3 regions of the Kitasatospora sp. NPDC091257 genome follow, and region 2 is predicted to be linked to each of the others. Evidence: predicted binding sites of a transcription regulator. Region 2 holds the regulator's gene; each other region holds the start of a gene.
The links. The regulator HrcA, encoded in region 2, represses chaperone genes, less so after heat shock. The targets are predictions, from matches to a motif close to TTNGCACTCNGNNNNNCNGAGTGCNAA.
Positions count from the first base shown of each region.

Region 1 (8,263 bases), on a different contig from region 2:
GCTCGCCGCCTGGACCGCCCTGCTGCACCGCTGCGGGGCCGCCGTCGAGCCCGAACCGTACGGCCGGGAGCTGCTGCGCCGCTGGTCGGAGCCGCAGCGCCGCTACCACACCGTCACCCACCTGCACGCCGTGCTGGAACACGTCGACGAGCTGGCCGGGTACGCCGACGACCCGGAGGCCGTCCGGCTCGCGGCCTGGTTCCACGACGCCGTCCACCGCCCCGACCGCACCGAGAACGAGGAGCGCAGCGCCGCCCTGGCCGTCCGCGCGCTGACCGCCGCCGGACTGCCCGCCGAGCGGGTCGCCGAGGTCGAGCGCCTGGTGCTGCTCACCGTCGGCCACGACCCGGCGCCCGGCGACCGCAACGGCGAGGTGCTCTGCGACGCGGACCTCGCCGTCCTCGGCGGCAGCCCCGAGGCGTACGCGGCGTACGCGGCCGCCGTCCGCGAGGAGTACGGCTTCGTCCCCGCGCCGGACTTCTCGGCCGGCCGGGCCGCCGTCCTGCGCCACCTGCTCGCCCTGCCCGCGCTCTACCGCACCCCCGCCGCCCGCGAGCGCTTCACGGCCGCCGCGCGGACCAATCTGACGGCCGAACTCGGCGCCCTCTGACGCCCGTCAGCCCCGCCGCGCGAGCACCCGGTCCGCGGCGGCCATTCCCGCCAGCACCGCGGGCAGGCGACCCACCACGGCCCACCACGCGTCCTGGTCGGCCCCCGACAGCTCCACCGCGGCCCACCACAGCCCGAGCCCGCAGCACCCGCCCGCCGCACCCCACACCCAGCGCCTCATGCCGCCACCGTACGCACGGGTCTACCCGAGCTTCCCCACGGGTGCCACCACCGCGCCCTGCTTGCCGCACACCCAGTGCGGGTCCGGCCCCAGCTCGGGTTCCACGCCCAGGGCGTGCGGGTCCCCGTCGGCCGCGCAGTCGGCGCACAGCGGCCAGCGCCCGTACGCCTCCAGCAGCGCGTCCTGGACGTCCTGGGCGACCAGCCCGAGCACGTACTCGGTGCCGTCCGGCCACTGCTCCAGCCACCAGCGGCGGTGCGTCACGGCCTGCTCCACCAGCGAGACGACGGCGGCGTCCGCCACGTCCCGCGCGGTGAGGTCGGCCAGGATCAGTGCCCGTGCGTTGTGCAGGGCGGTCTCGATGTCGTCAGCAGCCATCCGTCCATTCTCCGTCGACACGTCCGGAACACCGAAACGACCGGAACGCCGAAACGCCGTGTGGGCGGCCCCCCGAAGGGAACCGCCCACACGGACGAGGTCCAACCGATCCGATCGAAACGATCAGGATCAGAAGTCCATGTCACCGCCCGGCATGCCGCCGCCGGCGGCCGCGGCGGCCTTCTCCGGCTTGTCGGCGATGACGGCCTCGGTGGTGAGGAACAGCGCCGCGATGGAGGCGGCGTTCTGCAGCGCGGAGCGGGTGACCTTGGCCGGGTCGATGATGCCCTCGGCGATCAGGTCGACGTAGGTGTTGGTGGCCGCGTTCAGGCCGTGACCGGCGGGGAGGTTGCGCACCTTCTCCACCACGACGCCACCCTCCAGGCCGGCGTTGGTCGCGATCTGCTTGATCGGGGCCTCCAGCGCGACCTTGACGATGTTGGCACCGGTGGCCTCGTCGCCGTCCAGCTCCAGCTTGTCGAAGGCGACACCGGCCTGCAGCAGGGCGACGCCACCACCGGCGACGATGCCCTCCTCGACGGCGGCCTTGGCGTTGCGGACGGCGTCCTCGATGCGGTGCTTGCGCTCCTTGAGCTCCACCTCGGTGGCCGCGCCGGCCTTGATGACGGCCACGCCGCCGGCCAGCTTGGCGAGGCGCTCCTGGAGCTTCTCGCGGTCGTAGTCCGAGTCGCTGTTCTCGATCTCGGCGCGGATCTGGTTGACGCGGCCCGCGACCTGCTCGCTGTCGCCGCCACCGTCGACGATGGTGGTCTCGTCCTTGGTGATGACCACCTTGCGGGCGGTGCCCAGCAGGTCGATGCCGGCGTTCTCCAGCTTGAGGCCGACCTCCTCGGAGATGACGGTGCCACCGGTGAGGATGGCGATGTCGCCGAGCATGGCCTTGCGGCGGTCACCGAAGCCCGGGGCCTTGACGGCGACGGACTTGAAGGTGCCACGGATCTTGTTCACGACCAGGGTCGACAGGGCCTCGCCCTCGACGTCCTCGGCGATGATGACCAGCGGCTTGCCGCTCTGCATGACCTTCTCCAGCAGCGGGAGCAGGTCCTTGACCGAGCCGATCTTGGAGTTGGCGATGAGGATGTACGGGTCCTCGAACGTCGCCTCCATGCGCTCCAGGTCGGTGGCGAAGTAGGCGGAGATGTAGCCCTTGTCGAAGCGCATGCCCTCGGTGAGCTCAAGCTCCAGACCGAAGGTGTTGCTCTCCTCGACGGTGATGACGCCTTCCTTGCCGACCTTGTCCATGGCCTCGGCGATCAGCTCGCCGATCTGGGTGTCGGCGGCCGAGATGGAGGCGGTGGAGGCGATCTGCTCCTTGGTCTCCACGTCCTTGGCCTGGGCCAGCAGCTGGTCGGAGACGGCGGCGACGGCCTTCTCGATGCCGCGCTTCAGGGCCATCGGGTTGGCGCCGGCGGCGACGTTGCGCAGACCCTCGCGAACCAGGGCCTGGGCGAGCACGGTGGCGGTGGTGGTGCCGTCACCCGCGACGTCGTCCGTCTTCTTGGCGACCTCCTTGACGAGCTCCGCACCGATCTTCTCGTACGGGTCCTCGAGCTCGATCTCCTTGGCGATGGAGACACCGTCGTTGGTGATCGTGGGGGCGCCCCACTTCTTCTCCAGCACGACGTTGCGGCCCTTGGGGCCGAGCGTGACCTTCACCGCGTCGGCGAGCTGGTTCATGCCACGCTCAAGGCCGCGGCGAGCTTCCTCATCAAAGGCGATGATCTTGGCCATCAGAAGTGGTCCTCCGGGACACGGTCGACTGCTCGGACCAAGGGGTGCCCGCGACGGACGGCCCTGGTGCGCGGAGGTCCATTCCCTCCGCTCCCGGGGGCCTCACCGACCCGGTCCGCTGTCACTCTCACACTGTGAGTGCTAACGCCAATGATTAGCACTCCGGGTGGGCGAGTGCAAGCCCAATCGGCAATCCGCGAGCCGCCGCCGGGGCCGCCCGGGAACGCCGACGGGCCCGTGCGACACGAGTCGCACGGGCCCGTCGAGAAGCGAGAGGTCACCAGCCGCAGGGCCGCGCCGAGCTCCTGGGGTCGGAAGGGGTCAGACCGCGGCGCGGACCATGTCCGCCTGCGGGCCCTTCTGTCCCTGAGAGATCTCGAACTCGACCCGCTGGCCCTCCTCGAGGGTGCGGTAGCCGTCCATCTGGATCGCGCTGTAGTGGACGAAGACGTCCGCACCACCGTCGACCGCGATGAAGCCGTAGCCCTTCTCCGCGTTGAACCACTTGACGGTGCCCTGAGCCATTCCGAACTCCCCTAGTGCTGTGCTGGCCCTTCACGCGCCCGCAGGTCGCGGGCCCGGATTGGTTGAAGGCCGGCCCGGGGAACCCCCCCTGGGCGCAGCCGTGCACGCCGCAACCCTCCGTGCAGGACGCCAGGCGGCTTCCGGCGAGCGGGTGATTGCGTCGACCGCCGCTGAATGTATCCGGATCGACGCCCTCTGCAACAGGGCCAACCACCGGTAATTCCGCCTCGATGTCAAGGGACAGGACGGGCCGAATCGGAATAATCTCGGCATTTCACGCCGGACATAGCGGACGAATTACTCAAATGTCCGCGGGAATTCTGACATCCGCCTGACATGTTTCACGGGCCGGTCCCGCCGGCCGGACGCCCCCGGGCCGAGCACTGCGGGGGCCGAAAGGGAAACCCTGTTCCCAACCGAGCCACACTCTACTCCGACTCGACCGGGAAATATTCCGGCCGGAATGCCAGCGGTCGCCCGCGCATACGGGAAACGGAATTCCGTACGCGCGGGCGACCGCTGGTTGGTCGCGAAGGCTCAGCAGCCGCCGGCCACCGCCGGGATGATCGAGATGCCGGCGCCGTCCTCGATCTCGGTCGCCAGGCCCTCGGCGAAACGCACGTCGTCGTCGTTCACGTAGACGTTCACGAAGCGGCGCAGCTTGCCGGTGTCGTCCAGGATGCGGGCCGAGATGCCCGGGTGGTTCTTCTCCAGGTCGGCGACGACCTCGGCCAGGGTGGCACCCTCGGCGGTCACCACGGCGGCACCGTCGGTGTAGGTGCGGAGGATGGTGGGAATGCGGACGTTGGCGCTCATGACTCTCCTTGCGGGGGCGGGGCCGATCGGGTGGTTCAGACGGACGCGAGGCCGGCGGCGCGGAACGAGTCCAGCGTCGGGCGGATGACGGCGGTCATCCCGGCGTCGGAGACGGCGTCCAGGGTCTTCAGGCCGTCGCCGGTGTTGATCGCGACGGTTTCCTTGGCCGGATCCAGCTGCCCGGTCTCGACCAGCTTCTTCAGCACGCCGACGGTCACCCCGCCGGCGGTCTCGGCGAAGATGCCCTCGGTCCGCGCCAGCAGCCGGATCGCCGCCACGACCTCGGCGTCCGTGACGTCCTCCACCGCGCCACCGGTGCGGCGGGCGATGTCCAGCACGTACGGGCCGTCGGCCGGGTTGCCGATCGCCAGCGACTTGGCGATGGTGTCCGGCTTGACCGGCTTGATCACGTCCCGGCCGGCCTTGAACGCGGCCGACACCGGCGAGCAGCCCTCGGCCTGGGCGCCGAAGATCCGGTACGGCCGGTCCTCGACCAGGCCGAGCCTGATCAGCTCCTGGAGGCCCTTGTCGATCTTCGTCAGCTGCGAGCCCGAGGCGATCGGGATCACGATCTGCTCCGGCAGCCGCCAGCCGAGCTGCTCGCAGATCTCGTACGCCAGCGTCTTGGAACCCTCGCCGTAGTACGGCCGCAGGTTCACGTTGACGAAGCCCCAGCCCTCGCCGGCCGAATCGCCGATCAGCTCCGAGCAGAAGCGGTTCACGTCGTCGTAGTTGCCCTCGATGCCGACCAGCTCGCCGCCGTACACCCCGGCCATGACGACCTTGCCCTGCTCCAGGTCGTGCGGGATGAACACGCAGGACCGGAACCCGGCCCGGGCCGCCGCCGCCCCCACCGCGCCGGCCAGGTTGCCGGTGGAGGAGCAGGACAGCGTGGTGTACCCGAACGCCCGGGCCGCCTCGATCGCGCAGGCGACCACCCGGTCCTTGAACGAGTGCGTCGGGTTCCCGGAGTCGTCCTTGACGTGCAGCTGGGCGGTGAAACCGAGCTCCCGGCCCAGGTTGTCCGCCTTCACCAGCGGGGTCCACCCCGGGTTCAGATTGGGCTTCGACGCCACGTCGGCCGGAACCGGCAGCAGCGGCGCGTACCGCCAGATGGACGCCGGACCGGCCTCGATCCGCTTGCGCAGCTCCTCGGCGCCCTCGCTGCCGAACTCGTAGGCGATCTCCAGCGGGCCGAAGCACTCCAGGCAGGCGAAGCTGGGGCCGAGCGGGAAGCGGGTGCCGCACTCGCGACAGGACAGCGCGGCGGCGGGGCCGAGGTCGACGGAAACAGGTGCGGCGGTGTCGATAGCCATGATGGCGAGGCCTCTCTCCTCATCTTCCCCGTGGCACGGTCGCGCCACAGGCCGGAATTGGCACCTGTCCCGCCGGGGCCTGTCGACAGACAGCCGCGCGGGAAGGTTGCCGGGACGTCAACGGGCCGTTCCCTCAGTCCCTCTGGATGAGCTTGTGAAATTGTGGTGATGCTCAACGGCGACCCCGGCGTGCAAAGGTCCGACCGCTGTACGAAGACTGTATCCGAAGGCGTCAATCCTGAACGGGTCCGTCCGCCACGCGAGATGACCCGTCCCACCGACCCCGCCGAGGAGACCTCCGTGCCCGCCGAACCGATTCCCGAGCTCCTCCCGCAGGCGGCGTCCTGGCTGCGCCGCCGCTCCTGGAGCGCGGCCGACCGGCCGGTCCACACCCTCCTCGCCGCCAAGGAACGCACCGGCCGCACCGTCAGCGTGGTCCTCCCCGCCCTGGACGAGGAGGCCACCGTCGGCGACATCGTCCGCACCATCCGCCGCGAGCTGATGGAACGCCTGCCGCTCGTCGACGAACTCGTCGTCGTCGACTCGGGCTCCACCGACGCCACGGCCGCCGTCGCCGCCGAGGCCGGCGCCCGGGTCGAGCACCGCGACGCCGTCCTGCCCCGGCTGCCCGCCGTCCCCGGCAAGGGCGAGGTGCTCTGGCGCTCGCTGCTGGTCACCCGCGGCGACATCGTCTGCTTCGTCGACGCCGACCTGCGCGAATTCGACCCGGCCCTCGTCTCCGGCATCCTCGGCCCGCTGCTGACCGACGAGTCCATCCAACTGGTCAAGGCCATGTACGACCGCCCGCTGGAATCCGAGGGCGCCGTCCTGCCCGCCGGCGGCGGCCGGGTCACCGAACTCGTCGCCCGGCCCCTGCTCAACCTCCACTGGCCGGAACTCGCCGGTTTCGTCCAGCCCCTCGGCGGCGAGTACGCGGCCCGCCGCTCACTGCTCGAACGGCTGCCCTTCCCCACCGGCTACGGCGTCGAACTCGGCCTGCTGGTCGACGCCCTGGAACTGGCCGGTCTGGACGCCCTGGCCCAGGTGGACGTCGGCGTCCGGCACCACCGCCACCAGGACGGCCAGGCCCTCGGCCGGATGGCCGCCACCATCTACCGGACCGCCCTGGAACGCCTCGACCGCACCCACCGCCTCAAGGCCTCCGCCGACCTCGTCCACCCCCAACTCACCCAGTTCACCCGCGACCCGGAAACCCGCGCCTTCACCGCCCACACCCACCCGGTGACCGCCCTGGAACGCCCCCCGATGCACACCGTCCCCGAATACGCGACCCGTCATTGAGGGGTTTGCCGCCCCGAACCCCCGGCAACATCCCAACCATGGGCGATCTCACGACCAACCGTTCGAGCGCGACCGGCACCGCCCCCGTCCTGGTTGCCTCCAACCGGGGACCGGTGTCCTTCAGCACCGCCGACGACGGCACGCTGACCCTGCGCCGCGGCGGCGGCGGACTGGTCTCCGGCCTCTCCGCCATCGCGGACCCGAACGCCGTCTGGGTCTGCGCCGCCCTCAACGACGCCGACCGCAGAGCCGCCGCCGAGGCGCCGCACGGCCGCCTCGACCTGGCCGGCCACGAGGTCGGCGGCCAGGCCGTACGGATGCTGGACATCGACCCGCAGACCTTCGCCCGCGCCTACAACGGCGTCGCCAACTCCACCCTGTGGTTCGTCCACCACCTGCTCTACGCGACCCCCACGGCACCCGCCTTCGACGCCGGCTTCCGCACCGAGTGGGCCGCCTACCGGGCGTACAACGAGGCCTTCGCCGAGGCCCTGGCCGCCGAGGCCGCCCCGAACGCCGCGGTCCTCGTCCAGGACTACCACCTCTCCCTGGTCCCGGCCCTGCTCCGGGCGGCCCGCCCCGACCTGCGGATCGGCCACTTCTCGCACACCCCCTGGGCCCCGCCCGAGTACTACCGGATGCTGCCCGACGACGTCGCCCGGGCCGTCCTCACCGGCATCCTGGGCGCCGACCGGGCCGGCTTCCTGACCGAACGCTGGGCCCGCGCCTTCGCCGCCTGCTGCGAGGACCTCCTGGACGCGACCGTCGACCTCGACGCGCTCACCGTCACCCTCGACGGCCGCACCACGGGCCTCGGCGTCCACGCCCTCGGCGCCGACGCCGACTTCCTGCGCGAACGCGCCCACCGCCCCGACGTCGACGAACGCCTCGCCGCCCTCCGCCGGACCGTCGGCGACCGCCGCACCATCGTCCGGGTCGACCGCACCGAGCTGAGCAAGAACATCGTCCGCGGCCTCCAGGCCTACCGGCACCTGCTCCGCACCCGCCCCGAGTGGCACGACCGGGTGGTGCACATCGCCTTCGCCTACCCCTCCCGCACCGACCTGGCCGAGTACCGCGACTACACGGCCACCGTCCAGCTTCTCGCCGACGAGATCAACGCCGAATTCGCCACCCCCGCCTGGCAGCCGCTGCTCCTCCACGTCGACGACGACTTCCCGCGCTCGCTCGCCGCCTACCGCCTGGCCGACGTCGCCCTGGTCAACCCCATCCGCGACGGCATGAACCTGGTCGCCAAGGAAGTCCCGGTGGTCTCCGACAACGGCTGCGCCCTCGTCCTCTCCCGCGAGGCCGGCGCCCACGCCGAACTCAAGGACGACGCCCTCACCGTCAACCCCTACGACGTCATCGCCACCGCCGACGC
Region 1 covers NZ_JBIVVI010000217.1:586-8,848, forward strand. The annotation lists gene ACIQOV_RS13115 (hypothetical protein) at 1-610, shown strand, start outside; gene ACIQOV_RS13120 (hypothetical protein) at 617-790, opposite strand; gene ACIQOV_RS13125 (hypothetical protein) at 812-1,168, opposite strand; gene groL (chaperonin GroEL) at 1,298-2,920, opposite strand; gene ACIQOV_RS13135 (cold-shock protein) at 3,242-3,445, opposite strand; gene ACIQOV_RS13140 (ubiquitin-like small modifier protein 1) at 3,983-4,261, opposite strand; gene thrC (threonine synthase) at 4,297-5,577, opposite strand; SAM riboswitch class I at 5,594-5,730, opposite strand; gene ACIQOV_RS13150 (glucosyl-3-phosphoglycerate synthase) at 5,842-6,879, shown strand; gene ACIQOV_RS13155 (trehalose-6-phosphate synthase) at 6,918-8,263, shown strand, end outside.
Region 1: a site for HrcA is predicted at 3,075-3,101, ahead of groL (chaperonin GroEL). Genes of this name have one in related genera too.

Region 2 (9,405 bases):
GGAACGCGGTGAGCGCGCCGATCTCCATGGCGCCGCTGTCGATGCGGTGGGCGCCGAACCAGAGCACGGCGACGCTGGAGACGTTCACCACCAGCATGACGGTGGGGAACATGATGGACATCAGCCGGCCGACCTGGCGGGCGACCTGGGTGAGGTCCTCGTTGGCGTCGGCGAAGCGGGCCTGCTCCTGGTCGTCCTTGACGAAGGCGCGGATGACCCGGATGCCGGTGATCTGCTCGCGCAGGACCCGGTTCACGGTGTCGATCCGCTCCTGCATGCTGCGGAACCGGGGGCGCAGCGCGCGGACCAGCAGGACCACGACGACGCCGAGCGCGGGGATGACGGCGAGCAGCAGGCCGGACAGCGGGACGTCCTGGTTGAGCGCCATGATGATGCCGCCGACGCACATGATCGGCGCGGCGACCATGAGCGTGAAGCTCATCAGGGCGAGCATCTGGACCTGCTGGACGTCGTTGGTGGTCCGGGTGATCAGCGAAGGGGCGCCGAACTGGCCGACCTCGCGGGCGGAGAAGCTCTGCACCCGGTCGAAGACGGCGGCGCGGACGTCCCGGCCGAAGGCCATGGCGGTGCGCGCGCCGATGAAGACGGCGCCGACCGAGCACAGGGCCTGGAGGACGGTGACGGCGATCATCACCCCGCCGACGCGCAGGATGTAGCCGGTGTCGCCCTTGACCACGCCGTCGTCGATGATGTCGGCGTTGAGCGTCGGCAGGTAGAGCGCCGCGAGGGTGGACACCAGCTGGAGCAGTACCAGCAGGGTGATCGGTCGGGAGTACGGGCGCAGGTACGCCCTCAGCAATCTGATCAGCACTAGCACACTCTTGTCGTCGCCGGTCGGGTTCGCACCCCAATTCTCCGTGTTCTGTAGCGTCGTACAGGTCATTCGGCGTGCGGGAGCCGGAGGTTTGCCGGGCCTTTGCCGAACGGACGGGTCCGGCACCGGTGGCGCGGGGGCGTGCCGTCGGGCGCTGCCCTCTTACGGAATGACCGGTTTCCCCCTAGGCTGCTGATTGCCCCTTTGTTACTGACCGGTACCGTTCAGGTGAACCGGGGCCCGGCGACCGCCCCCACGGACGCCGCGACAATCCAGACGGCCACCCGCCCCCGGAGGTCCTCGTTGAGTTCCGCGCAGTCCCTGATCGGCTCCGGCAGGTCCGACCTCGTCGCCGGGCGTCCGGCCTCCGTCGCCCACCTGTTCCTGGAGCGGGTCGCCCTGACCCCGAACGCCGAGGCCTACCGCTACCCCTCGCCCGTGGACGAGCAGGCCGCCGACGGCGCGCCCGGCGCCGAGCAGTGGCGTTCGCTCACCTGGGCGCAGACCGCGACCCGGGTCAAGGCCGTGGCCGCCGGCCTGATGGCACTCGGCATCCACCCCGAGGACCGGGTGGCCCTGGCCTCCTCGACCCGGCTGGAATGGATCGTCGCCGACCTCGGCGCCATGTGCGCGGGCGCCGCGATCACCACCGTCTACCCGAGCACCAACGCGGACGAGACGGCGTTCATCCTCTCCGACTCCGGTTCCCGGGCGCTGTTCGCCGAGAACGCGGCCCAGCTGGCCAAGGCCGTCGAGCAGCTCGACCAGCTGCCCGAGCTGCGCACCGTGATCCTCTTCGACGCGCCCGCCGAGGCCCCCGAGAGCGCCGGCCTGGAGCTGCTCACCCTCGCGGAGCTGGAGGAGCGCGGCGCCCGGTACCTGGCGGAGCACCCGGACGCGGTGGAGAAGGCCGTCGACGGGCTCGACAAGGAGCAGCTGGCCACCCTCATCTACACCTCCGGAACCACCGGCCGCCCCAAGGGCGTGCGCCTGGTGCACGACTGCTGGGCGTACGAGGGCCGGGCGCAGGAGGCCAGCGGACTGCTGGGCCCCGACGACGTGCAGTTCATGTGGCTGCCGCTGTCGCACGTGTTCGGCAAGACGCTGATCTCCGGGCAGATCGCCACCGGGCACGTGATGGCGGTGGACGGCCGGGTGGACCGGATCATCCACAACCTGCCGGTGATCCGGCCGACCATCATGGCCTCGGCCCCGCGCATCTTCGAGAAGGTCTACAACGGCATCGCGGGCAAGGCCCGGGCCGAGGGCGGCGCCAAGTACAAGATCTTCCTGTGGGCGGCCAAGGTCGCCCGCGAGCACGCCCGGGCGGTCCAGGAGAGCCGGGTGGCCACCGGCACCGAGACGGCCCCGCTGGGCCTGCGGGCGCAGCACGCGCTCGCCGACAAGCTGGTGTACGCGAAGATCCGGGCGGCCTTCGGCGGCCGGCTGCGCGGTGCGGTCTCCGGCAGCGCCGCGCTCGCCCCGGAGATCGGCTACTTCTTCATCGGCGCCGGCGTGCCGATCCTGGAGGGCTACGGCCTGAGCGAGACCAGCGCCGGCTCCTGCGTCAACCGCGCGGAGGACGTGCGGATCGGCACGGTGGGCCGCCCGCTGCCCGGCACCGAGGTGCGGATCGCCGAGGACGGCGAGATCCTGCTGCGCGGCCCGGGCGTCATGCGCGGCTACCACAACCTGCCGGAGAAGACCGCCGAGGTGCTGGAGTCGGACGGCTGGTTCCACACCGAGGACATCGGTGAGCTCACCCCGGACGGCTTCCTGCGGATCACCGACCGCAAGAAGGACCTGTTCAAGACCTCCGGCGGCAAGTACGTGGCGCCCAGCGAGGTCGAGGGCAAGTTCAAGGCGGTCTGCCCGTTCGTCAGCAACATCCTGGTGATCGGCAACGGCCGCAACTTCTGCACCGCGCTGATCGGCCTGGACGAGGCGGTCCTCCTGCCGTGGGCCGCCGAGCGCGGCCTGGCCGGCAAGAGCTACGCCGAACTGGCCGCCGAGCCGGCCGTGCACCAGCTGATCGAGGGCTTCGTCAAGCGGGTCAACGCCGACCTCCAGCGCTGGCAGACGATCAAGAAGTTCCACCTGCTGCCGCGCGACCTGGACATCGAGCACGGCGAGCTCACCCCGAGCCTGAAGATCAAGCGCCCGGTGGTCGAGCGGACCTACGCGGACGCCGTGGCGGCCATGTACGCGGGCGCCAACGAGGCCTGAGCCGCCCCGCCCCGTACGGCTCACCCGAACGGGTGCGCCGTACGGGACAATGGGCTCATGCCCTCCGCACTCCCCGACGGCGATCCGGTGCCGTCCGACGGTTCCCTGCCCGCGCACGCCCTCGACGGGCTGGGCGACCGGCCGTTCGGCTTCTACCTGCACGTCCCGTACTGCGCCAGCCGCTGCGGCTACTGCGACTTCAACACCTACACCGCCACCGAGCTGCGCTCCTCCGGGGCGGTCGCCTCGCAGGACACGTACGCGGACAACGTGGTCGCCGAGATCCGCCTCGCCCGGAAGGTGCTGGGGGACACGGACCTCCCGGTGCGGACCGTCTTCCTCGGCGGCGGCACCCCGACCCTGCTGCCCGCCCGCGACCTGGTGAAGATGCTCGCCGCGATCCGCGAGGAGTTCGGGCTCGCCGAGGACGCCGAGGTCACCACCGAGGCCAACCCGGAGTCGGTCGACCCGGCGTACCTGGCCGAACTGCGGGAGGGCGGCTACAACCGGCTCTCCTTCGGCATGCAGAGCGCCCGCCCGCACGTCCTGAAGCTGCTCGACCGCCACCACACCCCGGGCCGCCCCGAGGCCTGCGTGGCCGAGGCCCGCGCGGCCGGCTTCGAGCACGTCAACCTCGACCTCATCTACGGCACCCCCGGCGAGTCCGACGACGACTGGCGGGCCTCCCTGGACGCCGCCATCGGCGCCGGGCCCGACCACGTCTCCGCGTACTCGCTGATCGTCGAGGAGGGCACCCGGCTCGCCGCCCGGGTCAAGCGCGGCGAACTGCCGATGATCGACGACGACGTGCACGCCGACCGCTACCTGATCGCCGAGGAGGCGCTCGCCGCCGCCGGCTACTCCTGGTACGAGGTCTCCAACTGGGCCACCGCCCCCGAGGGCCGCTGCCGCCACAACGAGCTGTACTGGACCGGCGCCGACTGGTGGGGCGCCGGCCCCGGCGCCCACAGCCACGTCGGCGGCGTCCGCTGGTGGAACGCCAAGCACCCCGCCGCCTACGCCCAGGCCCTCGCCGAGCAGCGCACCCCGGCGCTGGCCCGCGAGGTGCTGGCCGAGGAGGACCGCCGCGTCGAGCGCATCCTCCTGGAGCTGCGCCTGGTCGACGGCATCCCCCTCGACCTGCTCGCCGACACCGGCCGCAAGGCGGCGGACCGGCACCTCGCCGACGGCCTCCTCGCCGCCGGTCCCTACGAGCAGGGCCGCGCCGCACTGACCTTGCAGGGACGGCTGTTGGCCGACGCGGTGGTACGTGACCTGGTGGACTGATTGTCGTTAACGTGGTGTCAGCCGTCGGAGGGAGAGCGCCATGACCGCCATCGATGATCGGATGACCGGGATCTTCGAGAACCTGGAGGTGCCGGAAGGCGTCAAGGCCGAGCTCATCAGGGGGGAAATCGTGATGATGGCCGGGCCTGACATGGTCCACAACCTCATCGTCCTGGCGATTCAGCACCAGCTTCCGTACGGTCGGTGGCGCCCTCTCACCACGCAGGACCTGGGGATCCCCGGCCAGGCCAGCGAACCTCAGCCCGACCTGGTCGTCTTCGAACGCGGGGCGGTCGAGGAGCACGGACGGCTACTGCCGTCGCCGGCGGTCTCCCTGGTGGTCGAGGTGGTGTCGAAGACCAGTGTCGACCGCGACTACCGGACCAAGCGGGAGCTCTATGCCGAGGGCACTGTCCCCGCGTATCTGATCGTCGACCCGATCAAGGGAGTGTGTGTGCTGCTGACCGAGTTGGGTCAGGAGCCCGGCTCCGGTCTCCCGAGGTACATGTCCGAGCGGACCAGTAAGTTCGGCGAGCCCGTCCCCATCGAGCTGCTTGAAATCAATCTGGACACCACGGACTTTCAGAAATACGTCTGACCGGCCTCACTCCGGCAGGGCCGTGAAGTCGATCAGCTCCTCCACCCGGCCCAGCAGTTCGGGCTCAAGGTCCCTGTAGCTGTTCACCTTCGACAGGATGTGCTTCCAGGCCGCCGGGGTGTCCACCGGCCAGCCGAGGCGGCGGCAGGTGCCCTCCTTCCAGTCCTCGCCCCGCGGGACGGCGGGCCAGCCGGGGATGCCCACGCTGGAGGGCTTCACGGCCTGCCAGATGTCGATGTAGGGGTGGCCGGCGACCAGCACCGAGTCGCCGGTGACCTGGGCGGCGATGCGGTGCTCCTTCGTCCCCGGCAGCAGGTGGTCGACCAGGACGCCGAGGCGGCGGCCGGGGCCGGGGGCGAAGTCGGCGACGATCGCGGGCAGGTCGTCGATGCCGCGCAGGTACTCGACGACGACGCCCTCGGTCCGCAGGTCGTCGCCCCAGACCCGCTCGACCAGCTCGGCGTCGTGCCGGCCCTCGACGTAGATCCGGGACTCGCGGGCGACCCGGGCGCGGGCGTTCGGGACGGCGACGGAGCCGGAGGCGGTGCGGCCCGGCGTCCGGGCGGGAGCCGGGCCGGCCGGGCGGACCAGGGTGACGGCCCGGCCCTCCAGCAGGAAGCCGCGCGGCACCAGCGGGAACACCCGGTGCTTGCCGAACCGGTCCTCCAGGGTGACGGTGAACCCCTCGGCGGTCTTCTCGCAGCGCACCACCGCCCCGCAGAAGCCGGTCGCCGCCTCCTCGACCACCAGGTCCCGCTCGGCGGGCACCTCCGGGGCGGGCTGCTGCTTCTTCCACGGCGGGGTCAGGTCGGGTCCGTACTGGCGGCTGCGCATACGGGTGATCATAGGGACGGCGGACGGTGTGTCAGAGGCCCGGCGCGCCCCAGACCGGGAACCAGCGGCTCAGGTCCTTCTCCAGCCGCAGGTCGTTCCCCAGCATCGCGTTGACCTGCAGCTCCAGTGGGCTGTTGCGCTTCTCCCCGCCGCCGGGCATCGGGGCGAAGGGGTAGAACGTCCCGCGCTTGTAGAGGTAGACCAGGGCCAGCGACCGCCCCTGCGGATCGCGGAAGCCGACCAGCGAGCAGAGCAGCTGCGGCCCGAAGCCGTTCGCCTCCAGCTCGCTGTTGACCGCGTGCAGGTCGTTGACCAGCTCCGGCAGCTCCTCGGGCCGGTGCCGGGCGAGCAGCCAGGAGTAGCCGTAGTCGTCCTTGGAGGCCTCCACCGGGACGCCGCCGCGCTCGGTGTCGGCGTCCAGCAGGGCCCGGACCTGCTGCTCGACCTGGACGAAGGCCGCACCCTCGACGGCCGCGAAGCAGACCGAGCCGAGCCCGGTGGGGGTGAACCCGGCCCCGGCCTCCAGGGTGAGCGCGGCGGACGGCACGCCGAACAGCTGGTCGAGGTCGGGTTTGACGGGCTTGGTGCGGCCGAACAGGGTGTCCAGGATTCCCACGGCGGTCCTTTCGCGTCAGGGGCTCGGCGGGTTCAGCGGCCGAGCTGCTCGGAGATCCTCGCCAGCTGCTCCAGCCGCTTCTCCAGGCTGGGGTGGGTGGAGAACAGCTGCGAGGCGGCCTCCCGGGCGCTCAGCGCGGGGGCGAAGTAGAAGGCGTTGTACGGCTGCGCCTGGCGCAGGTCCTTGCTGGGGATGGCCGCGATCTGCCCGGTCACCTTGGTGAGCGCCGAGGCCAGGGCGCTGGGCCGGCCGGTGAGCTGGGCGGCGGCCCGGTCGGCGGCCAGTTCGCGGTAGCGGGAGAGCAGCCGGGTGAGCAGGAAGCTGATCGCGTAGACGACGATCGACACCAGCGGGATGATCAGCGCCAGGATGGCGGCGTTCTGGTCGTTGTTGTTGCGCCCGCCGCCCATGAAACCGCCGTACACGGCGATCCGGGTCATCGCCCCGGCGAGGACGCCGAGGAACCCGGCGATCGTCATCACCGCGACGTCCCGGTGGGCGACGTGCGACAGCTCGTGCGCGAGGACTCCCTCCAGTTCCTCCGGTTCCAGCCGGCGCAGCAGCCCGGTGGTCACGCAGATCACCGCGTTCTGCGGGTTGCGGCCGGTGGCGAAGGCGTTCGGCATGTCGTTGTCGGCGACCGCCACCCGCGGTTTGGGCATGTCGGCCAGGGCGCAGAGCCGGTCGACGGTGCCGTGGAGTTGGGGGAACTGTTCCGGGGACACCTGGTGGGCGCCCATCGCCCGTTCGGTGATCTTGTCGCTGAACCAGAACTGGGCCACGAACAGCCCGCCGGAGATCAGGACGATCAGTGGCCAGGCGCCGCGCAGCAGCGCGATCAGCAGGCCGGTGAAACCGACGTACAGCAACCCGATCACGAACATCGTCGCGACCATGCGGCCGGTCAGGCCGCGGTCGGGCGCGAAACGGGTGTGCTGGCCCGAGCTCGACATCGCTTGCTCCTCCGTTCGCCGTCGCTTTCGATGCTGCCACCCGGACGGCCTCCCGGCACCACCCCGGTGCCGGGAGGATCGAACCGCCGGGGCCCCGCGGGCCGTGTCCGGAACTGCGGGGAGGATCACGCCCCTCGGGCCGTTCCTGCCGTGGGACCCGGGCCTTACACTGGCAGGTACGGTTCTGGCACTCGTAGGTTCAGAGTGCCAAGACCGGGGGCCTCCCGGAGCGGCCCGCAGCAGCGAGGGACACAGTCGGACAACGTGCGAAGACGGAGGTGCGTGCCCCATGGCCGGTGAGGTCCGCCAGCTGGACGAACGCAAGCTCGCCGTACTCCGCGCGATCGTGCAGGACTACGTGGGCACCGAGGAGCCGGTCGGCTCCAAGGCCCTGGTGGAACGGCACAACCTCGGGGTCTCGCCGGCGACCGTCCGCAACGACATGGCGGCGCTGGAGGAGGAGGGCTACATCCACCAGCCGCACACCAGCGCCGGCCGTATCCCGACCGACAAGGGGTACCGCCTCTTCGTCGACAAGCTCGCCGAGATCAAGCCGATGAGCGCCCCCGAGCGCCGGGCCATCCGGCACTTCCTGGACGGCGCGGTCGACCTGGACGACGTGGTCGCCCGCACCGTGCGGCTGCTCGCCCAGCTGACCCGGCAGGTCGCGGTGGTGCAGTACCCCTCGCTGACGCGCTCCACCGTCCGGCACATCGAGCTGGTGGCGCTGGCCCCGGCCAAGGTGATGCTGGTACTGATCACCAACACCGGCCGGGTCGAGCAGCGGATGGTCGACTGCCCGGGCTCGGTCGGCGAGACGGTGCTGGCGGACCTGCGGGCCCGGATCAACGCGAGAGCCGCCGGCCGGCGCCTCCCGGAGGTCCCGGGGCTGCTGGAGGAGCTGCCGGCGCTGTTCGAACAGGCCGACCGGCCGACGGTCAGCACGGTCCTGGCGACCCTGTTCGAGACGCTCGCCGAGCAGAACGAGGAGCGGATCATGCTGGCCGGCACGGCCAACCTGACCCGTTTCGGGCACGACTTCCCGCTCACCATCCAGCCGGTGCTGGAGGCCCTGGAGGAGCAGGTCATCCTGCTCCGCCTCCTGGGTGAGACCGCGGACGCCGCGATGACGGTCCGGATCGGGCGGGAGAACGCCTATGAAGGGCTGAATTCCACCTCGATCGTTTCGGTCGGCTACGGTTCGGGCGACGAGAGCGTGGCGAAACTGGGTGTGATCGGTCCGACCCGGATGGACTACCCCGGCACAATGGGGGCGGTGCGAGCGGTGGCGCGGTACGTGGGCCAGATCCTGGCCGAGTCCTAGCAAGGGCCACCGTTAGAATTTCAACGGTGGCGTCCAGTCGCAGCACTACTACAGGCGGAACAAGCGGAGCATTTGGTGGCCACGGACTACTACGCGGTACTCGGCGTCCGACGGGATGCGGGGCAGGACGAGATCAAGAAGGCGTTCCGGCGCCTGGCACGCGAACTGCACCCGGACGTCAACCCGGACCCGAAGACGCAGGAGCGGTTCAAGGAGATCAACGCCGCCTACGAGGTGCTCTCCGACCCGCAGAAGCGTCAGGTCTACGACCTCGGCGGGGACCCGCTGTCCCCGGGCGGCGGCGGTGCCGGCGGCTTCGGCGCCGGCGCGGCGGGCTTCGGCTTCTCCGACATCATGGACGCCTTCTTCGGCGCCGCGGCCGGCCAGCGCGGCCCGCGCTCGCGCACCCGCCGCGGCCAGGACGCCATGATCCGGCTGGAGATCACCCTGGAGGAGGCCGCGTTCGGCACCACCAAGGAACTCCAGGTCGACACCGCCGTCACCTGCACCACCTGCAGCGGCGAGGGCGCGGCCCCCGGCACCTCGGCGCAGACCTGTGACATGTGCCGCGGCAAGGGCGAGGTCTCCCAGGTCACCCGGTCCTTCCTGGGCCAGGTCATGACCTCCCGCCCCTGCCCGCAGTGCCAGGGCTTCGGCACCGTCGTGCCGACCCCGTGCCCGGAGTGCGCCGGCGACGGCCGCGTGCGCGCCCGCCGCACCCTGACCGTCAAG
Region 2 covers NZ_JBIVVI010000158.1:519-9,923, reverse strand. The annotation lists gene ACIQOV_RS10320 (ABC transporter ATP-binding protein) at 1-832, opposite strand, end outside; gene ACIQOV_RS10315 (AMP-dependent synthetase/ligase) at 1,139-3,061, shown strand; gene hemW (radical SAM family heme chaperone HemW) at 3,119-4,348, shown strand; gene ACIQOV_RS10305 (Uma2 family endonuclease) at 4,389-4,946, shown strand; gene ACIQOV_RS10300 (DUF3097 domain-containing protein) at 4,953-5,780, opposite strand; gene ACIQOV_RS10295 (hypothetical protein) at 5,812-6,396, opposite strand; gene htpX (zinc metalloprotease HtpX) at 6,429-7,349, opposite strand; gene hrcA (heat-inducible transcriptional repressor HrcA) at 7,639-8,673, shown strand; gene dnaJ (molecular chaperone DnaJ) at 8,749-9,405, shown strand, end outside.

Region 3 (10,120 bases), on a different contig from region 2:
AGTCCGAGATCTGCGACGCGCAGTCCGCGCTCACCCAGCAGTACGGCGCCGCCCCGCTGCTGTTCCGCCCGCCGTTCGGCGACGGCGCCAACACCCCGACGCTCAACACCTCCGTCCAGCAGTGCGGCCCGCGCGCGATGGTGCTCTGGCGCGAGTCGATGCAGATCCACGACATGCAGTACCAGGCGGGGGACAAGCAGCTGAAGCCCGGCGACATAATCCTGGCGCACTTCCGCGGCCCCAAGGAGCTGAAGGGCGCCACGATGACCCAGATGTTCGGCGACCTGCTGGCCCGGATACAGGAGCAGGGCTTCTCGGTGGCGCGGCTGGAGGACTACATCCAGCCACCCGCGTGACCGACGCCGCGGGTCGACCCCCTAGGACGCCGCGACCGGCTGTCCCAGCATCATCAGCGGCCCGTTGTCGGTGCGGCTGAGGATCACCGTGACGCTGTTCGGCCCGGAGGGCTTGAGCTGGCGGCGCAGCTCCTCCGGGGTGATCGCCATCCCGCGCTTCTTGATCACCACCGTGCCGACCGCCCGCTCGCGCAGCAGCGCCTTCAGCTTCTTGATGTGGAACGGCAGCACGTCGGTGAGCTCGAAGGCGTGCGCGTACGGGGTGGCGACCAGCTCGTCCGAGGTCAGGTAGGCGATCTTCGGGTCGATCAGCCGGCCGCCCACCCGCCCGGCCACCTCGGCCACCAGGTGGGCCCGGATCACCGCGCCGTCCGGCTCGTACAGGTACCGCCCGACCGGGCCGGCCGGCGGGTCGGGCAGGTCGCCGCCGGTCAGGCTGGCGCCCTGCGGCAGCAGGGTGGCGCGGTGCGGGCTCGCGGCCCTGGTGCCGAACCAGAGCACCGCCTCCTTGACGTCACCGTGGTCGGAGACCCACTCGGCCTCGGCGTCCCGGGGCACGGCCTCGTGCGGGATGCCCGGCGCGACCTTCAGCGCGCCGATCGGGGTCCGCCGGCCGGCCTCGATCGCCCAGGAGAGCGGTGGGGCGTACGCCTCCGGGTCGAACACCCGGCCGCGCGAGGTGCGCCGGGCCGGGTCGGTGAACACCGCGTCGTAGCCGGTGACGTCCACCTCGGCGACGTCCGCGCAGCGCACCTCGACCAGCTCGGACAGGCCCAGGGCGGCGGCGTTGGCCGCGGTGGCGGCGCAGGCCGCCGGGTCCTTGTCGACGGCCAGCACCTCGATGCCCGCCCGGGCCAGCGCCAGCACGTCCCCGCCGATGCCGCAGCACAGGTCCGCCAGCCGTCGGACGCCCAGCGCGGCGAACCGCTGCGCCCGCCACTCGGCCACGCTGCGCCGGGTGGACTGCTCGACCCCGTTGGGCGTGAAGTACATCAGGTCGGCGTCCGCCCCGAACTTCGCCCGCGCCCGCTGCCGCAGCCGCGCCTGCCCGAAGGCCGCCGAGACCAGCTCCGCCGGATGCTCCCGGCGCAGGCGGGTCGCCAGCGCCAGCTCCTCCTCGGGGGTGAACTCGCGCAACTCGGCGAGCAGGGCCTGGCCCTCGGGCGTCAGCAGCGGCTGGAGGTTCTCGGTGTCCACGGGGGCCATTCTCGCCGCTCGGCCGGTCGGTGACCGCAGTGGTGCGGCGGTCACCGGCCGATGACGGGGATGCCGGAGGCGAGCCGGCCCACGAGCACGCCCAGCGGTGCTGCGGCCACCGCGGCGTACGGCGTGATCCGGTAGCCGAGCCGTCGGGTGCCCCGGAAGGTCAGGGTCAGCAGCACGAGCAGGACCACGACGCCGAAGACGTCCAGGGCCACGGTCCCGGGGCCGTACAGGGCGAGCAGCTTCAGCACGTTGAGCACGAGCGATCCGAGGAACACCGCGACGGCGGTCACCGCGAGCACCACCGCGGCGAGCACCAGGTCCGCCGCCCAGTGGATCCGCGGCGGCTCGGACGGGGCGGCCGGTCGGCTCACCGGAGCGCCCCCGGGAGGAGCGGCAGCGCGGGCGGGGCGTCCTTCGCGCCGGAGGGGTCGACGCGTACCGGGGTGTCGGTCATGGCAGGAGTCTGCCCGAGGGAGTGCCGCCCGTACAGGTGAACGGCAGTACGGCCCCCAGCAGGGGCGGCGCCGGCGCGGCGAGGGCGGCGTCCCTGGGCCGGGACGGGCCGGGACGCACCGGGATCGAGGTCATGGCAGGAGTCTGCGGGGGCCGGGCCGGGGCGCACATGAGTGCGGCTGCTCATCCGCGGAACCGGGGCCCCCAGGGCGCGTCGTTGGCACTCTGGTTGACTGAGTGCTAACACGGCCCTATGGTCGTCCTTGGCACTCTCCACCGGGAGAGTGCTAACGCGACGACGTGTGTCTGACCCCCGCGACGGCAGGCCCGCAGGATCGCCCTACCCGTTAGAAAACCCCGTAATCTCCGAAGGGGAGCTCGGACGTGACCACCAGCAGCAAGGTTGCCATCAAGCCGCTCGAGGACCGCATTGTGGTCCAGCCGCTCGACGCCGAGACCACCACGGCCTCCGGCCTGGTTATCCCGGACACCGCCAAGGAGAAGCCCCAGGAGGGCGTCGTTCTGGCCGTCGGCCCGGGCCGCTTCGAGGACGGCCAGCGTCTGCCGCTCGACGTCGCCGTGGGTGACATCGTCCTGTACTCGAAGTACGGCGGCACCGAGGTGAAGTACCAGGGCGAGGAGTACCTGGTGCTCTCCGCCCGCGACGTCCTCGCGATCATCGAGAAGTAAGACGTTCCGACCCGCCCCGGATCCGTGTCCCAAGTGACAGGGGCCCGGGGCGTGGTTGTTGGTTCACGTAGTTCGGCGGCCGGTGGGCCGGCCGCAGCCCCGAGGGAATAGGGAACATGGCGAAGATCCTGCAGTTCGACGAGGACGCCCGCCGCTCGCTGGAGCGCGGTGTCAACAAGCTGGCCGACACCGTCAAGGTGACCATCGGCCCCAAGGGCCGCAACGTCGTCATCGACAAGAAGTTCGGCGCCCCGACCATCACCAACGACGGTGTCACCATCGCCCGCGAGGTCGAGCTGGACGACCCGTACGAGAACCTTGGCGCGCAGCTCGTCAAGGAGGTCGCCACCAAGACCAACGACGTCGCGGGTGACGGCACCACCACCGCCACCGTGCTGGCCCAGGCCCTGGTCAACGAGGGTCTGCGCAACGTCGCCGCCGGTGCCGGCCCGGCCGCCCTGAAGAAGGGCATCGACAAGGCCGTCGCCGCCGTCTCCGAGCACCTGCTCTCGATCGCCCGCGAGATCGAGGGCAAGGACGACGTCGCCGCCGTCGCGTCCCTCTCCGCCCAGGACACCCAGGTCGGCGAGCTGATCGCCGAGGCGATCGACAAGGTCGGCAAGGACGGTGTCATCACCGTCGAGGAGTCGAACACCTTCGGCGTGGAGCTGGACTTCACCGAGGGCATGCAGTTCGACAAGGGCTACCTGTCGCCGTATTTCGTCACCGACGCGGAGCGGCAGGAGGCGGTCCTGGAGGACCCGTACATCCTGATCAACCAGGGCAAGATCTCCTCCATCCAGGAGCTGCTGCCGCTGCTGGAGAAGATCCTCCAGGGCGGTGCCTCCAAGCCGCTGCTGATCATCGCCGAGGACGTCGACGGCGAGGCGCTGTCGACCCTGGTGGTCAACAAGATCCGCGGCACCTTCAACGCCGTCGCCGTCAAGGCCCCGGGCTTCGGCGACCGCCGCAAGGCGATCCTCGGCGACCTGGCCGTCCTGACCGGCGGCACGGTCATCTCCGAGGAGGTCGGCCTCAAGCTCGACCAGGTCGGCCTGGACGTGCTGGGCACCGCCCGCCGCGTGACCATCACCAAGGACGAGACCACCGTCGTCGACGGCGCCGGTGACTCCGAGGCCGTGGCCGGCCGCGTCGCCCAGATCAAGGGCGAGATCGCCGCGACCGACTCCGACTGGGACCGCGAGAAGCTGCAGGAGCGCCTGGCCAAGCTGGCCGGCGGCGTCTGCGTCATCAAGGTCGGCGCCGCCACCGAGGTGGAGCTGAAGGAGCGCAAGCACCGCCTGGAGGACGCCATCTCGGCGACCCGTGCCGCGGTCGAGGAGGGCATCGTCGCCGGCGGTGGCGCCTCCCTGGTCCACGCCGCCAAGGTGCTGGACGGTGGCCTGGGCCTGTCGGGCGACGAGGCGACCGGTGTCGCGGTCGTCCGCAAGGCGCTGCACGAGCCGCTGCGCTGGATCGCCCAGAACGCCGGCCTGGAGGGCTACGTCATCACCTCCAAGGTCTCCGAGCTGGAGGCCGGCCAGGGCTACAACGCCGCCACCGGCGAGTACGGCGACCTGGTGAAGGCCGGCGTCATCGACCCGGTCAAGGTCACCCGCTCCGCCCTGGAGAACGCCGCCTCGATCGCCTCCCTGCTTCTCACCACCGAGACCCTCGTGGTGGAGAAGAAGGAGGAGGAGGCCGACAACGGTCACGGCCACGGCCACGGCCACTCGCACTGAGGCTCCGACGCCTGACCGGAGGCCCGGTCCGCGCCCCGCGAGGGGTGGCGGGCCGGGCCTCCGGCGTTCACCTTCACCGTTCAACTATCAGTAGAATTTTGCAGAATGCAAAGATTGCCTTATAACTGAGGCATGATCGAGGCCCGCCATCTGCGCGTCCTGCGTGCCGTCGCCCGCACCGGCTCCTTCTCCGCCGCCGCCCGCGAGCTGGGGTGTACGCAGCCCGCCATCAGCCAGCAGATGAAGGCGCTGGAGAAGTCGGTGGACACCCCGCTGGTGGTCCGCTCGGGCCGCGGGATGCAGCTCAGCGAGGCCGGCCGGGTCCTGCTCAAGCATGCCACCGGAATCCTGGCCGGGCTCTCGGCCGCCGAGGAGGAGGTGGCCGCGATCGCCGGGCTGCGGGCCGGGCGGGTGCGGCTGGTCTCCTTCCCGACCGCGAGCTCCACCCTGGTGCCGCCCGCGGTCGCCCGCCTGCGGGACGGCCATCCGGGGGTGCGCGTGTCGCTGGTCGAGGCGGAGCCGCCGGAGTCGCTGGCGATGCTGCGCGGCGGCGAGTGCGAGATCGCGCTGGCCTTCCGCTACCCGCAGTCCGACGGCGCCGTCGCGCTCCCGGCGCCGGCCCACGGCACGCCGCGCGAGGCCCGGGCCGAGGCCAATCTGGAGGCGCAGCAGCTGACCGCGGGGTCCGACTGGTCCGATCTGGTGGTCACCCCGCTGCTGGACGACCCGCTGGTGGGCCTGCTGCCCGCCGGCCACGGGCTGGCGGGGCGGGGCGGCGCGGTCGGGCTGGCCGAGCTGGCGGGGGAGCAGTGGATCGCCGGCTGCCCGCAGTGCCGGGGGCACCTGGTGGAGCTGTGCGCCGGGGCGGGCTTCGAGCCGCGGATCGACTTCGCGACGGACGACTACCCGGCGGTGGTCGGCCTGGTGGCGGCCGGGCTGGGGGTGGCGGTGCTGCCCCGGCTGGCGCTCCGGTCGGTGCGTCCTGACGGCGTGTCGACGGTGCCGGTGCACACGGCCTCCGGGGCGCCCGCGGTGCGCCAGGTGGTCGCGCTGACCCTGCCGGACCTGGCGGAGGTGCCGGCCGTGGCGCTGATGCTGGAGCGGCTGGCGGGGGCGGCCGCCGATCGCTGACGGTGGGTGACGGGACCGCGGGGGTCCGGTACGTAGGGTGAGCCAGAAGGCTGAAGCGCCGCGAAGGAACGTTTCTTCACGGCGCTCACGGAGTCGGGTCTAGCGCTGGGCGACCGCCGGCGGGGCCAGCGGGACCTCGATCAGTCGGTGCCGCGAGCGCCCCAGCATCTCCTCGCGCTCGTCCTCGGTCATCCCGCCCCAGACGCCGTACGGCTCACGGACCGCCAGCGCGTGCGCCGCGCACTCGGCGATCACCGGGCAGCGCATGCAGACCTCCTTGGCGCTGGCCTCGCGCGAACTGCGCGCGGCCCCGCGCTCGCCCTCGGGGTGGAAGAAGAGCGAGCTGTCCACGCCACGGCAGGCTGCGGAGAGCTGCCAGTCCCAGAGGTCCGCGTTGGGACCGGGGAGGCGGGAGAAATCTGCCATGGCTCATTCCCTTCAGAGGCTGTCGGCCGTCGGCCGGGCGTTCGGCGGGGCTGCTGCCGAGCGGTGCGGCGGGGCTTCGATGCACTGGTGTGGACACCTGGAAATATGACTTAAGGCAACTCCATGGACAAGTCACCCACACACTGGCACAACAGTCAATGACCATACGAAAGCTATAAAAACGGGCATAGTGGGCAAGGGCTCCGCCGGGCGCGGGCGTGGCAATCGGGTGGCCGACGGGCGCGCGACGTGCCGAATCGGTGTGCGGGTCGTACGCCCACCGCGCGCGAGCTGCGCAAAAGTGCGGCGTGTGCACCGCGATGCGGCTGATCGGTAATGGGTTGGCCACGTACAGTGGTGGAGATGGCCCCGAAGGCCGTAACTCATTCGAGTGACGGTCGTTGGAAGTGCGGAGGCGGTTAGCGGGCGCCGGACGTCGGGAACGATCGCGGGCAGGTTGGGGCGATCAGGACGGAGTCTGTCGCCGATCGGCCGTGTCGGAGAGGTTCGTACCAGCCAGGAGGCTCAACGTGACGCGGATCAGCTGCGGAGGACGACGGTCATGACTTCCGTTCTCGTTTGCGACGATTCCCCGCTCGCCCGCGAGGCGCTTCGCCGCGCGGTCGCGACCGTACCCGGTGTGGACCGGGTCACCACCGCGACGAACGGGGAGGAGGTCCTCCGCCGCTGGGTGGCCGACCGCTCCGATCTCGTTCTGATGGACGTCCGGATGCCCGGCCTCGGCGGGGTCGAGACGGTCCGGCGGCTGCTGTCCGCCGACCCCGGCGCGCGGATCATCATGCTCACCGTCGCCGAGGACCTCGACGGCGTCGCGCTCGCGGTGGCCGCCGGCGCCCGCGGGTACCTGCACAAGGACGCCTCGCGCGCCGAGCTGCGGGCCACCGTCACCCAGGCCCTCGCCGACCCGACCTGGCGGCTCGCCCCGCGCCGGCTGCGCAGCCCCGACATGGGCGCGGCACCGACGCTGACGGCGCGTGAGATCCAGGTGCTGGAGGGCATGAGCCACGGCCGCAGCAATGCCGAGATCGGCCGTGAACTGTTCCTCTCCGAGGACACCGTCAAGACCCACGCCCGACGGCTGTTCAAGAAGCTCGGGGCCTCCGACCGGGCGCACGCGGTGGCGCTGGGTTTCCGCTGGGGCCTGGTCCGCTGACCACCGGCGGCGCCGCCGGGTGCGGCGTGCCGCCGGCGGTTCCCGGAGCGGGTGCCGCACAGGCGTGTGACGTTACGGTCCCGAGGTTGCACCATGGAGGAGTGGAGCACCTCGGGGACCAGCGGACAGGCACTGCGGCGAACCACACGGCCGCAGGACACTCGGCGGACGGCGCGACGGACGGGACCACCACCGATCGCGGCGGGGCGGGAGGCGGCACGGTGCAGGAGGGGCCGGTGGTGCGGGGCACGCCCTACGGTGCCGCAGCGCATAACGTTCCGGTGCACAACTCCGGACGCGGTGCCGCGTTTTCCCGCTCGACCAGGCACCATGGACCGATGCGCGACGACGTCGCCGGTACGGCCGGCCAGGCGGACCCGGCGGAGGCCGAGCCCTCCGGTCCGGGCCGTGATCCGTCGTACGCCGACCCCGACGGTCCCGTCGGCCTGACCGGCCCGGACCGCCCGCCGGTGCTCGGCACGGGCGGCTCGCCGCTGATGGGCGAACTGGTCGCGGCCGCGGTCCGCGGCGAGGGCCCGGCGATCGACGCGCTGCTCGCCTACGTCCACCCGCTGGCGCTGCGGTACTGCCGCGCCCGGCTGGTCCGGCTGCCCGGCGGGGCCCGGCACCACGTGGACGACGTCGCGCAGGAGGTCTGCGTGGCCGTGCTCTGCGCGCTGCCCCGGTACAAGGACCAGGGGCGTCCGTTCGAGGCCTTCGTGTACGGGATCGCCGCGCACAAGATCGCCGACCTCCAGCGGGCCGCGATGCGCGGACCCGGCTCGACCGTCGTGCCGCAGGACGACCTGCCCGAGGTGCCGGACGAGGCGCTCGGCCCCGAGGAGCAGGCGCTGCTGAGCAGCGACGCCGCCTGGGCGAAGGAACTCCTCTCCAACCTGCCGGCCCGTCAGCGCGAGCTGGTGCTGCTGCGGGTGGCCGCCGGGCTGTCGGCGGAGGAGACCGGCGAGGTGCTCGGGATGTCGCCCGGCGCCGTCCGGGTCGCCCAGCACCGGGCGCTCAGCCGGCTGCGGGCCCTCGCGGAGGAGTCCTCCTGATCGGGTCCCCCGATCCGGCGGCCCGTCCCGATCCGCACTCTTTCCACCGTTTCCGGGCGGAATGAGCCACGGGGCCGGGTTGTTGTCAAGGGCACACGAGGACACATTCGCGGTGCCAGTACCATGGGGTATCGGCGCCTGGGCGGGTTGCCAAAGTTTGACGGGTGCGCTCTGGGTCCCCTTGGAGGATCCTCCCATTGCATCCGGCTTCGGCGGTCTGCGCGAGTGAGCGATGAATGCGCCCCCACCCTCGGGCGTGAGCGGATAAGGCCGGCCACGGAAGGTACCCCCCAAATGTCTTACAACGCCGCAGGCGTACCCGAGAAGTTCGCGATGCTCGGGCTCACGTACGACGACGTGCTGCTGCTGCCCGGGGCCTCCGAGGTGCTGCCGAACCAGGTGGACACCTCCTCGCGGGTCTCCCGGAACGTGCGCGTCAACATCCCGCTGCTGTCCGCGGCGATGGACAAGGTGACCGAGTCGCGCATGGCCATCGCCATGGCCCGCCAGGGCGGCGTCGGCGTGCTGCACCGCAACCTGTCGGTCGAGGACCAGGCCAACCAGGTCGACCTGGTCAAGCGCTCCGAGTCCGGCATGGTCACCGACCCGATCACGGTCGGCCCGGAGACCACCCTGGCCGAGGCCGACGCGCTGTGCGCCAAGTTCCGCATCTCCGGCGTGCCGATCGCCGACGAGGCCGGCAAGCTGCTCGGCATCGTCACCAACCGCGACATGGCCTTCGAGTCGGACCGCAGCCGCCAGGTCCGCGAGATCATGACCCCGATGCCGCTGATCACCGGCAAGGTCGGCATCTCCGGGGTGGACGCGATGGCCCTGCTGCGCCGCCACAAGATCGAGAAGCTGCCGCTGGTCGACGACGAGGGCCGGATCAAGGGCCTGATCACCGTCAAGGACTTCGTCAAGGCCGAGCAGTACCCGAACGCGGCCAAGGACGCCGAGGGCCGGCTGCTGGTCGGCGCCGCCGTCGGTGCCAGCGCCGAGGCGTTCGACCGGGCCCAGGCCCTGGTCGAGGCCGGTGCGGACTTCCTGGTGGTGGACACCTCGCACGGCCACAGCCACAACGCGCTGGCCTGGATCGCGAAGATCAAGTCGGCCGTCAGGATCGACGTGGTCGGCGGCAACGTGGCCACCCGGGACGGCGCCCAGGCGCTGATCGACGCCGGCGTGGACGGCGTCAAGGTCGGCGTCGGCCCCGGCTCCATCTGCACCACCCGCGTGGTCGCCGGCATCGGCGTCCCGCAGGTCACCGCCATCTACGAGGCCGCCCAGGCCTGCCTGGCGGCCGGCGTGCCGGTCATCGGCGACGGCGGCCTGCAGTACTCGGGCGACATCGGCAAGGCGCTCGCCGCCGGTGCCGACACCGTGATGCTCGGCTCGCTGCTGGCCGGCTGCGAGGAGTCCCCGGGCGAGCTGATGTTCATCAACGGCAAGCAGTTCAAGTCCTACCGCGGCATGGGCTCGCTCGGCGCCATGCAGTCCCGCGGCCAGGGCCGCTCGTACTCCAAGGACCGCTACTTCCAGGCCGAGGTGGCCTCGGACGACAAGCTCGTCCCCGAGGGCATCGAGGGCCAGGTGCCCTACCGCGGCCCGCTGTCGGCCGTGCTGCACCAGCTCGTCGGCGGTCTGCGCCAGACCATGGGCTACGTCGGCGCCGCCACCGTCGCCGAGATGGAGAGCAAGGGCCGGTTCGTCCGGATCACCTCGGCGGGCCTCAAGGAGAGCCACCCGCACGACATCCAGATGACCGTCGAGGCGCCGAACTACTCGGCCCGCTGACCCGCTGAACCCCCGAAGGGCCCGCTGCCGCACCGCGGCGACGGGCCCTTCGGGCTGCCCGGGGTGCGGTCGGTGTGCGTCGGGGGTGCG
Region 3 covers NZ_JBIVVI010000127.1:497-10,616, forward strand. The annotation lists partial or broken gene ACIQOV_RS08745 (polysaccharide deacetylase family protein) at 1-356, shown strand, start outside; gene ACIQOV_RS08750 (SAM-dependent methyltransferase) at 378-1,562, opposite strand; gene ACIQOV_RS08755 (hypothetical protein) at 1,604-1,933, opposite strand; gene groES (co-chaperone GroES) at 2,400-2,705, shown strand; gene groL (chaperonin GroEL) at 2,822-4,447, shown strand; gene ACIQOV_RS08770 (LysR family transcriptional regulator) at 4,580-5,578, shown strand; gene ACIQOV_RS08775 (WhiB family transcriptional regulator) at 5,678-6,004, opposite strand; gene ACIQOV_RS08780 (response regulator transcription factor) at 6,567-7,178, shown strand; gene shbA (RNA polymerase sigma factor ShbA) at 7,676-8,233, shown strand; gene guaB (IMP dehydrogenase) at 8,528-10,030, shown strand.
Region 3: a site for HrcA is predicted at 2,233-2,259, ahead of groES (co-chaperone GroES). Genes of this name have one in related genera too.